2 linked regions of the Sorangium aterium genome follow. The protein of the gene in region 2 interacts with the protein of the main gene of each other region in a pairwise test. Links are inferred from orthologs where the notes say so. Each region holds a gene or a part of one and is shown on either strand. Other genes may lie near its edges.

Region 1 (3,941 bases), 500 kb from region 2 along the record:
AGAACCCCGCCGAAGCGGCGGAGATCCACGTCAAGATCGACGCCATCTCCCCCGCGGCGACCCAGGACGCGCCGGCCACCGGCAGCATCAGCTTCTCCTCGGCGAAGACGGGGGGCCAGACCTTCTACTCCGATACCGCGGCCCCGTGTAAGTTCTGGTTCGCGGGCAAGCAGGGGGTCGACGCGGGCAAGATCTGGGTCGGCTTCGAGTGCCCGGCGATGCTGAACGAAGGCGAGATATGCCAGCTCAGGCTGGGCGTCCTGGCCTTCGACAGCTGCGGAGGCTGAACGGCGCTGGCGGCTAGCTGTTGACAGGCGGCGCGCGGGGGGGCGCGCCCCGCGCGTCAGCTCTTCTCGGAGCGCGAGGCCGACACCGCGGGGACCGTCGACCGATCGCCCATGCTGACCTGCTGCGAGTCGGCGGGCGGGCCGATCGTCGCGCTGTTCGGGAGCTCGGCGTCGTCCTGCTCGTCGATCCGGATCACGAGCGCCGTGATGTTGTCCTCTCCGCCGTTCTCGTTCGCCTTGGCGATGAGGCGGCGGCACATCTCCGGGACCTCCTCGGTCGAGCTCACGATGTGGAGGATCTGGTCGTCCGAGAGCATCCCGCTCAGGCCGTCGGAGCAGAGCAGGTAGACATCGCCGGGCTGCGGCTCATCGCTGAGCAGATCCACGGAGACGCTGTCGTGCATCCCGAGCGCGCGGGTGATGACGTTGCGCGGAAGCTCGGCCCGCTGCTCCTCGGTGAGCTCGGGCATCGCCATGATGTAGTCGTTGAACAGCGAGTGATCGCGCGTCAGCTGGCTGATCGAGCCCTTGCGGACACGGTACGCGCGGCTGTCGCCGACGTGGCCGACGTAGATCCGGTTCTTCTTCTTCGAGAAGAGCGCCCCCACGACCGTCGTGCCCATCCCGGCGCAGTCGCGCGACCGGATGCTGCGCTCGAAGATCTGGCGGTTCGCGACCCGGATGCCCGCCTGGAGCCGGTTCTCCTCCTCCGACAGGCTGGTGTCGAAGTGGAATGGCCAGGTGGCGTCCTCCCGCGACGTGGACCGGAAGAAGTCCGCGATCGACTCGGTCGCCAGCTTGCTGGCTACGTCCCCCGCGCGGTGGCCCCCCATGCCGTCCGCGACGATGAACAGATCGTACTCCGACAGGACGGCGTAGCTGTCCTCGTTGTGGTCGCGTTGGAGACCAACGTCCGTCATTCCTGAAGCGATCGCTCGCATAACCTCGGGAATCCTTGAGACGGCTCCGGGCCTTCGGCTTCGAACACCAACCATTTCACGCTAGCGAAAACCTGTCAAGCAGGGCCTCTCGCACCCGAATGGGCGTCTTCAGAGCCTTCTCGCGCCTTCTTGTCACGCCCTCGCACGCCCACTCGCCGACCTTCCCGATCCTACCGACTCCGACCGGGGGGACCGCAAGCCTCTTTTTCACTTCTTTGCTTCACGGGACGGCCCATTGTGAGCTGGGCTGGTCCCGGGCGCGCCTCGCCCCGCGGCGCTCGGACGCGAGCGCCGGCGCGGGCACGGTCGCGGGTCACGCGAGCGCAGGACAGCGAGGCTGCGAGGCATCATCAGGCCGGGCCGGGCTCGGCGCGCGCGGCGTCACGACACGAAGGGCGCTGCCGGCGGGCGACGCCGCCCACCGCGCATCGCGCGCTCCTCGAAGCGCCTGGCCCCATCGCGCGCTGCGGGAGGGGCGGCCGCACGGGGCTCCGGCCTACCAGGCGTCGGTCGCCGACGCCCGCCCGGCCGAGAGCCCGCTCACACGTCCAGGATGTCCTTTTCCTTGCCGGCGATCACCGTGTCGACCAGCTTCGTCCCCTCGGCCACCACGTCGTCGACCTTCTTCTTGGCCCGGTCGGCCTCGTCGCCGCTGACGTCGCCGTCCTTCTCGAGCGAGTCGATCATCTCGTTCGCGTCCCGGCGGTGCTTCCGGATGGCAACTTTACAGTCCTCTCCGTTCTTCTTCGTCAGCTTCACCATCTCCCTGCGCCGCTCCTCCGTCAGCGGCGGGATCGGGAGTCGGATGAGATCCGCGTCCACCTGGGGATTCAGGCCGAGATCGCTCTCCCGGATCGCCTTCTCGATCGCCTTCACCTGGTTCTTCTCCCAGGGCTTGACGCTGATGAGCCGCGGCTCCGGCACGGACACCGTGGCCATCTGCACGATCGGCGTCGGCACGCCGTAGTAGTCGACGCGGATGCCGTCGAGCATGGCCGCGTTCGCGCGCCCGGTGCGCACCTTCGCCAGGTCTCGCCGGAGAGCTTCGATGGCCTTTTCGATCCCGTCGCGCAGCTCCTTGATGACGTCCTCGAGCATGATCCGGCTTCCTCCGTGTGGGGCTCGCCCAGCCCGCCCTCTTCGCGGGCGGGGGCGGAGCTTACCGCGTATTTCCGGGCCGGCGGAGAAATCGATCCGCCCGACCTCGCCGGCGTCGCGGTCGGAAGAGCGCTCGCCTCTGCCTGCCCGGGCGCACGCGGACGCGCGCGCGTCCGCGTGCGCCCGGGCGCCGCCGCGCCGCCCACCCCCGTCGAGCACGCACCTCCGCTGTCGCGATCGTGCCGAGCTGTAGTAACTCTGGGAGGCAGGGCGACCCGATGCGCGATCTGGACTGGAACAGCTTCGACGTCCTCGTCGTCGACGACGAGCAGGACAACCTCGACGCGTTCCGGTTCGCCTTCAGGAAGTCGTTCAAGATCCATTATGCGCTGGGCGGCGACGAGGCCCTCTCGCTCCTCGACCGCCTCGATCCTGCGGTGATCGTGGCGGACCAGCGAATGCCGGGGATGAGCGGTATCGAGTTCCTCAAGCAGGCGAAGGAGCGGCGGCCCGACGCGGCGGGCGTGCTGCTCACCGCCTACGCGGACATGACGGTGCTCATCGACGCGGTCAACTCGGGCGCGGTCGACCGCTACGTCCAGAAGCCCTGGAACTCGAAGGAGCTCGCCGTCATCCTCCGGCAGGCGATCGCGGGGGTCGCCACCCTCCGGGAGAACCGGCGGCTGCGCGAGCAGCTCGCGCAGTACGCGGGCTACCTCGAGCGCGAGCAGCGGGACCCGATCGATTTCGGCGAGATCGCCGGCGAGAGCGAGGCCATGCGCGAGGTCGCCGCCCGGATCGGCGAGGTGGCGAAGGCGGCGACGCACGTGCTGATCGAGGGAGAGGAAGGGGCGGAGAAGGAGGTCGTCGCCCGGGCGATCCACGTGGGCTCCCCGCGGGAAGAGCAGCCGTTCGTCAAGGTGACCTGCGCCGCGTTCCGGGGCGACACGCTCGAGCGCGAGCTGTTTGGCTGGCGGCGAGGCGCCTTCGACGGCGCGTTCGCCGAGCGCGCAGGCCGGCTCGAGCTCGCCCACCGGGGGACGATCTACCTCGACGAGCCGGCGCCGCTCACGCCCTCGCTCCAGGCGAGGCTGCTCCGCGTGCTCACCGACGGCGAGATCGAGCGGCTCGGGTCGACGGAGACCACGCGCGTCGACGTGCGCGTCGTGCTGTCGCTCACGCCCGGCATCGACGAAGCCTGGGCGCGCGCGGGCGTGCTGCCCGAGCTCGTCTCCCGGCTCTCGGTGTTCCCGCTCCGGCTGCCGCCGCTCCGGGAGCGGCGCGAGGACATCCGCGCCCTCGCCGAGCACTTCCTGCGCAAGGTCGCGCGGCGCAACGCCCGCGCGGCCACCGCGCTCTCGGACGAGGCGATCGCGAAGCTCGCGGCGTACGCGTGGCCGGGGAACACGCGGGAGCTGGAGAACGTGGTCGAGCGCGCCGCCATCCTGTCGCGCGGCGACGTGATCCTGCCCGAGCACCTCGCGTTCACGGCGCGCGCGCAGCCGGCCGAGCCGCCCGCGCGCGCGCCCAGGGCCGCCGCGCCGGCGGAGCCGGAGGCGGACCCGGCCGGAAAAGAGCCCGCCGCGCCGGCGTGCGTCCGGCCAAGGCTCGACCT
Region 2 (4,004 bases):
GGCCGCGTGGAACCCGGCGTTCTTCAGGAGCTCGTTGCGGGCGGCGACCTCGAGGATCGACGCCATGTCGCGGCCCGGGCGCACGGGGATGACGAGCTCCCGGATCTTCACGCCGAGGATGGTGTGGTACCGCTCGTCCAGCCCGAGCCGATCGTACTCGGTGTCCTTCGACCACTCGACCAGCTTCACCACGACGTCGATCCGCTTGCGCTCGCGGATCGACGTGACGCCGAAGAGGTCCTTCACGTTGAGGATGCCGAGGCCACGCACCTCGAGGTGGTACCGGAGGAGCTCCGCCGGGGCCCCGAAGACCATGCCGGGAGGACGGTAATCGCACTCCACGGCGTCGTCGGCCACGAGCCGGTGGCCGCGCATCACGAGATCGAGCGCGCACTCGCTCTTGCCGATCGCGCTCGACCCCATGAGAAGGAGGCCCACGCCGAAGACGTCGACGAGCACGCCGTGCAGGCGCAGTCGCGGCGCCAGGCGATCGTCGAGCAGCGCGTGCAGCGCGGTGATCGTGGCGCTCGATCGCACGGCCGAGACGAGGAGCGGCGTCCCGGTCTCCTCGGCGCACTGCGCGAGCTCAGGCACAGGGACGAACCCGATGCCGGAGCCGTTCGCCTCGAACGGCTGATCGCCCTGCGTGACGATGACGCAGCACAGGCCGAGCTCGAAGAAGCCGCGCAGCGACAGGAGCCGGTCTTCGCGGGAGAGCTTGTGGAGGAACGAGAGCTCTGTCTGCCCGAGGATCTGCACCCGCGTCGGCACGATGCCGTGGAAGTGGCCGACGAGCGCGAGCCCGGACTTCTGGATGCGGGTGTTCATGATGGGCCGATCGAGGCCCGCGGCGCCGGCGATGAGCGTGAGATCGATGCCGAGCCCCTCGTCGGCCATCAGGCTCCGCACCGCGATGACGGGGCGGTCCGCGCGCCCTCCGCCGGTCGAGGGGGGCATCCGGCCGCCTCCTTCCCCTTCCTGTCCGCTGCTGCGCGGGCCGCTCATGACACCGACCTCCCTTCCTCGGCGGCGATGAGCTCGAACGCCGCGCGCCCGGTCGAGGCGCCGAGCAGGCGCCGCCTGAAGCTTTCGTCCCGCAGCAGACGGGAGATGCGCGCCAGCGTCTTCAGGTGCTCGCCCGTAGCGCGCTTCGGCCCGATCACGGCCACGAGGATCGACACCGGCGCCCCGTCGATCGCGTCGAAGTCGATCGGCTTCGGGCAGATCAGGACCGCGCCGATCAGCCGATCGACGCCCTCCATCGCGCCGTGGGGGATGGCCACGCCGCTGCCGACGCCGGTGGACTGCAGGCGCTCGCGCTCGCCGAGCACCCGCTCGATGTCGTCGGCCTTGACCCCCGGCTGTCCTGTCGCGAGCAGGGCGGCGAGCCGGCGGAGCGCGTCCGCCTTCGAGCGGACGACCCCCTCCTGCTCGCTGGCGACGGATACCTGGTGCGCGGTCAAGATGTCGCGGACTTGCATGCTGATTTCGGCGCTCGGGCGAGGTGAGAGGGCTCTGGAACGGCGCACGTGGCACGGTCGGCGCGGCGCTCGGCCAGGGCCAAGCGAGCCGATGTGGCCATCGTACCCTGGGGACCTCGGGTACGCGACTCAAGGACGCTATCGCGGCGAGCGTCCCGGAGGGAGCGATCTTCGCGCCGCGGTCGCTGGGCGACCGCCGCGGCGCTCCGGGCAGGTCGTGCGTGCGCTGGGGGCGAGCCGATAGAGACGAGCGCCCTTCGCCGCCGCGGCGAGAGCTGCGGCTCACGCGGAGGGAGCGCGCCGCCTCGCCCGCGAGCGGCGGCTCACGGGGCGGGAGCGCGCCGCGCCAGCGGGCGCGGCGGCCCTCGCTCCGGTTCGCGCGCCGCGCCTCGGCGGAGCGCCCGGTGGTTTACGATCGGGTGCGCCCCGCCGAGGCCACCGCTTCGCGCTCCACCTCCACGGCGTACTCGCCGGCGCTCGTCGCGCCGCGCTTCCGCGCCATGGTGTGTCCCTTTCCATCGCGGATCTGCCGCTCGAGCTTGTCGTGGACCGTGTCGATCGACGCGTACATGTCCTCACCCCGTTCGGTCGCATGGAAGGCTAGACTGCCGGAGGAGATGCGAACGTCGGCGACATGCGTCAGACCCTCTACGGAGAGGGTGACCTGCGCCGTCATCGCCTGCCTAAGGAACTTCTGGAGCTTGGCCACCTTCTCGTGGGCGTACTTCTTCACGGCGTCGGTACCCACCATATGCCGGAACGTGATCGTGATGTTCATCGGGTCCAGCCTTCCTTCCCTGATGCGTAGATGAAACAATCGACTACGGCTACAGAGCACCCCTCCATCTCCATAGTAACACTGATGTAGAGCTCCAGTCTGCACTCAACGGCGCAGCGCTTTCGTTTTGTTTGGCGTCGTTCCGTTTCTGCGGGTCTTGCCGCGCCTTGCCCTGACTTGCCGGGAATTGTCGCGGCTTGGCGCCGCTCGCCACCTCTCGCGCACCTGGTCGTGCCCACGCGTCACCATGGCTTGCCGCGCTGCGTCCTGCGCGGCGAGCGCGCCTCCTCTCAACAAGCCTTGGCACGCCCCGCTTGTTCCAGCGCCCGGCGCACCGTGTGCGGGGCCTGGCCCGAGGCCAGCGCGATCTCGCCGATCGTGGGTGTGCGCCCGAGCTCGGCCGCGAGCCGCCTCGCGCTCGCGAGGACGGCCCGGAGCACCTCGACATCGCCCGGATCGAGCGGCTCGGCGACGCGGAGGCCCTCCGACTCCAGCCGGTCGATGATGTACTCCACCTCCTCGTACGAGACCGCCCGCCGGTCGACGACTTCGGCGATGTCGTTGAGGTCCACCCGACCGGTCGACCTATGGCGTGTAAGGAGCTCCTGGATCATGTCGTCGATGACAGGCGGCACGGCGCTAGCGTGCCACCTTCGCGCAGGCCGCGCACGCGCCTGGGCGCGCGAAAGCAGGCCCGAAAGCCGAGCGCGAGACCGAGCTGATCGAGCGTCTCGTCGCCGCGCTCCGCGGCCCTCCCCGCGGCCTCGCCGCGCGGAGCCTGGCCAGCCGGCTCGCCCGCCGCGGGCCCGCCGCCGCGTCACGGCTCATGATCACGGCGCTCCACGGTGAACCGCACCTCACCTCGTCTCGCCCCGCTCGCCACGACCGACGTCTTCATCTGTTCAGCGATGTTTCCGCCAGGATGCGTGAGGCATGATAGAAATGGACGCGTCATCGGGCGGATACACATCAGGAGATCTTCCATGCGCTGGGCCCCTCCCGAATCGCGATCGCGTTATGCGATCCGCGACCATATCGAAGCAAACCTGGATCCGGTCAAGGATCATCAGGAGATTGCATTTCTCTCGACGTGCTATGATTTCTCTTGGGACACGCAGCACGCCCTCGAGCTCGCGCTGTTCCGTGTGTTCGGGATCGCCAAGGGCACACCGCTCCTGGTGCAGACAGGGGAGCTCCTCCAGCGCACCCAGAAGCGCTACGACGACACGGTCCTCATCCTCTCCGAGATGCTGGAGAACGGATACGACAGCGACCGCGGCCGGGCGGCGCTGCGGCGCATGAACCGGCAGCACGGGCGTTACGCCATCCCGAACGACGAGTACCTGTACACGTTGTCGACGTTCATCTTCGAGCCCATCCGCTGGAACGAGCGCTTCGCCTGGCGCGCGCTGCTCGAAAAGGAGAAGCTCGCGGCGTACCACTACTGGAAGCAGGTCGGGGGGCTGATGAACATCAAGGATATCCCGCCGAGCTACGAGGCGTTCGAGCGGTTCAACCTCGATTACGAGGCGGAGCACCTGCGGTTCTCGGAGGACAACCGGAGGCTCGCCGTCGCGACGCGGGACCTCGTGCTGGGCTGGGCGCTGCCGAGAGCGCTATGGCCGCTCGGGGCGCCGGTCCTCCACGCGATGATCGACGATCGCATGCTCGACGCCGTCGGGCTGCCGCGGCCTCCGCCCGGGCTGCGCGGCCTCGTGCAGGCGGCGCTCCGCGCGCGCGGCCCG

What was found.
Region 1: the proteins of hpf (region 2) and frr interact in binary tests that used the Escherichia coli proteins (3 or more experiments, as listed by UniProt). The link is inferred for Sorangium aterium from one-to-one orthologs.

The regions. Positions count from the first base shown.
Region 1 is NZ_JAQNDK010000001.1:3,071,415-3,075,355, forward strand. The notes cover bases 548-3,417. They hold frr (ribosome recycling factor), read right to left. Parts: upstream 2,327-3,417; coding sequence 1,769-2,326; downstream 548-1,768. Other genes in these bases: POL72_RS11270 (Stp1/IreP family PP2C-type Ser/Thr phosphatase), read right to left, coding at 548-1,207; POL72_RS11280 (sigma-54-dependent transcriptional regulator), read left to right, coding at 2,605-3,417. Also shown: POL72_RS11265 (hypothetical protein), read left to right, coding at 1-287; more of POL72_RS11270, read right to left, coding at 344-547; more of POL72_RS11280, read left to right, coding at 3,418-3,941. UniProt on the Escherichia coli protein: Responsible for the release of ribosomes from messenger RNA at the termination of protein biosynthesis. May increase the efficiency of translation by recycling ribosomes from one round of translation to another.
Region 2 is NZ_JAQNDK010000001.1:2,569,723-2,573,726, forward strand. Bases 576-3,508 are described here. They hold hpf (ribosome hibernation-promoting factor, HPF/YfiA family), read right to left. Parts: upstream 2,260-3,508; coding sequence 1,891-2,259; downstream 576-1,890. Other genes in these bases: hprK (HPr(Ser) kinase/phosphatase), read right to left, coding at 576-957; POL72_RS09355 (PTS sugar transporter subunit IIA), read right to left, coding at 1,002-1,481; POL72_RS09365 (sigma-70 domain-containing protein), read right to left, coding at 2,550-2,894; POL72_RS09370 (oxygenase MpaB family protein), read left to right, coding at 3,243-3,508. In the rest of the region: more of hprK, read right to left, coding at 1-575; more of POL72_RS09370, read left to right, coding at 3,509-4,004.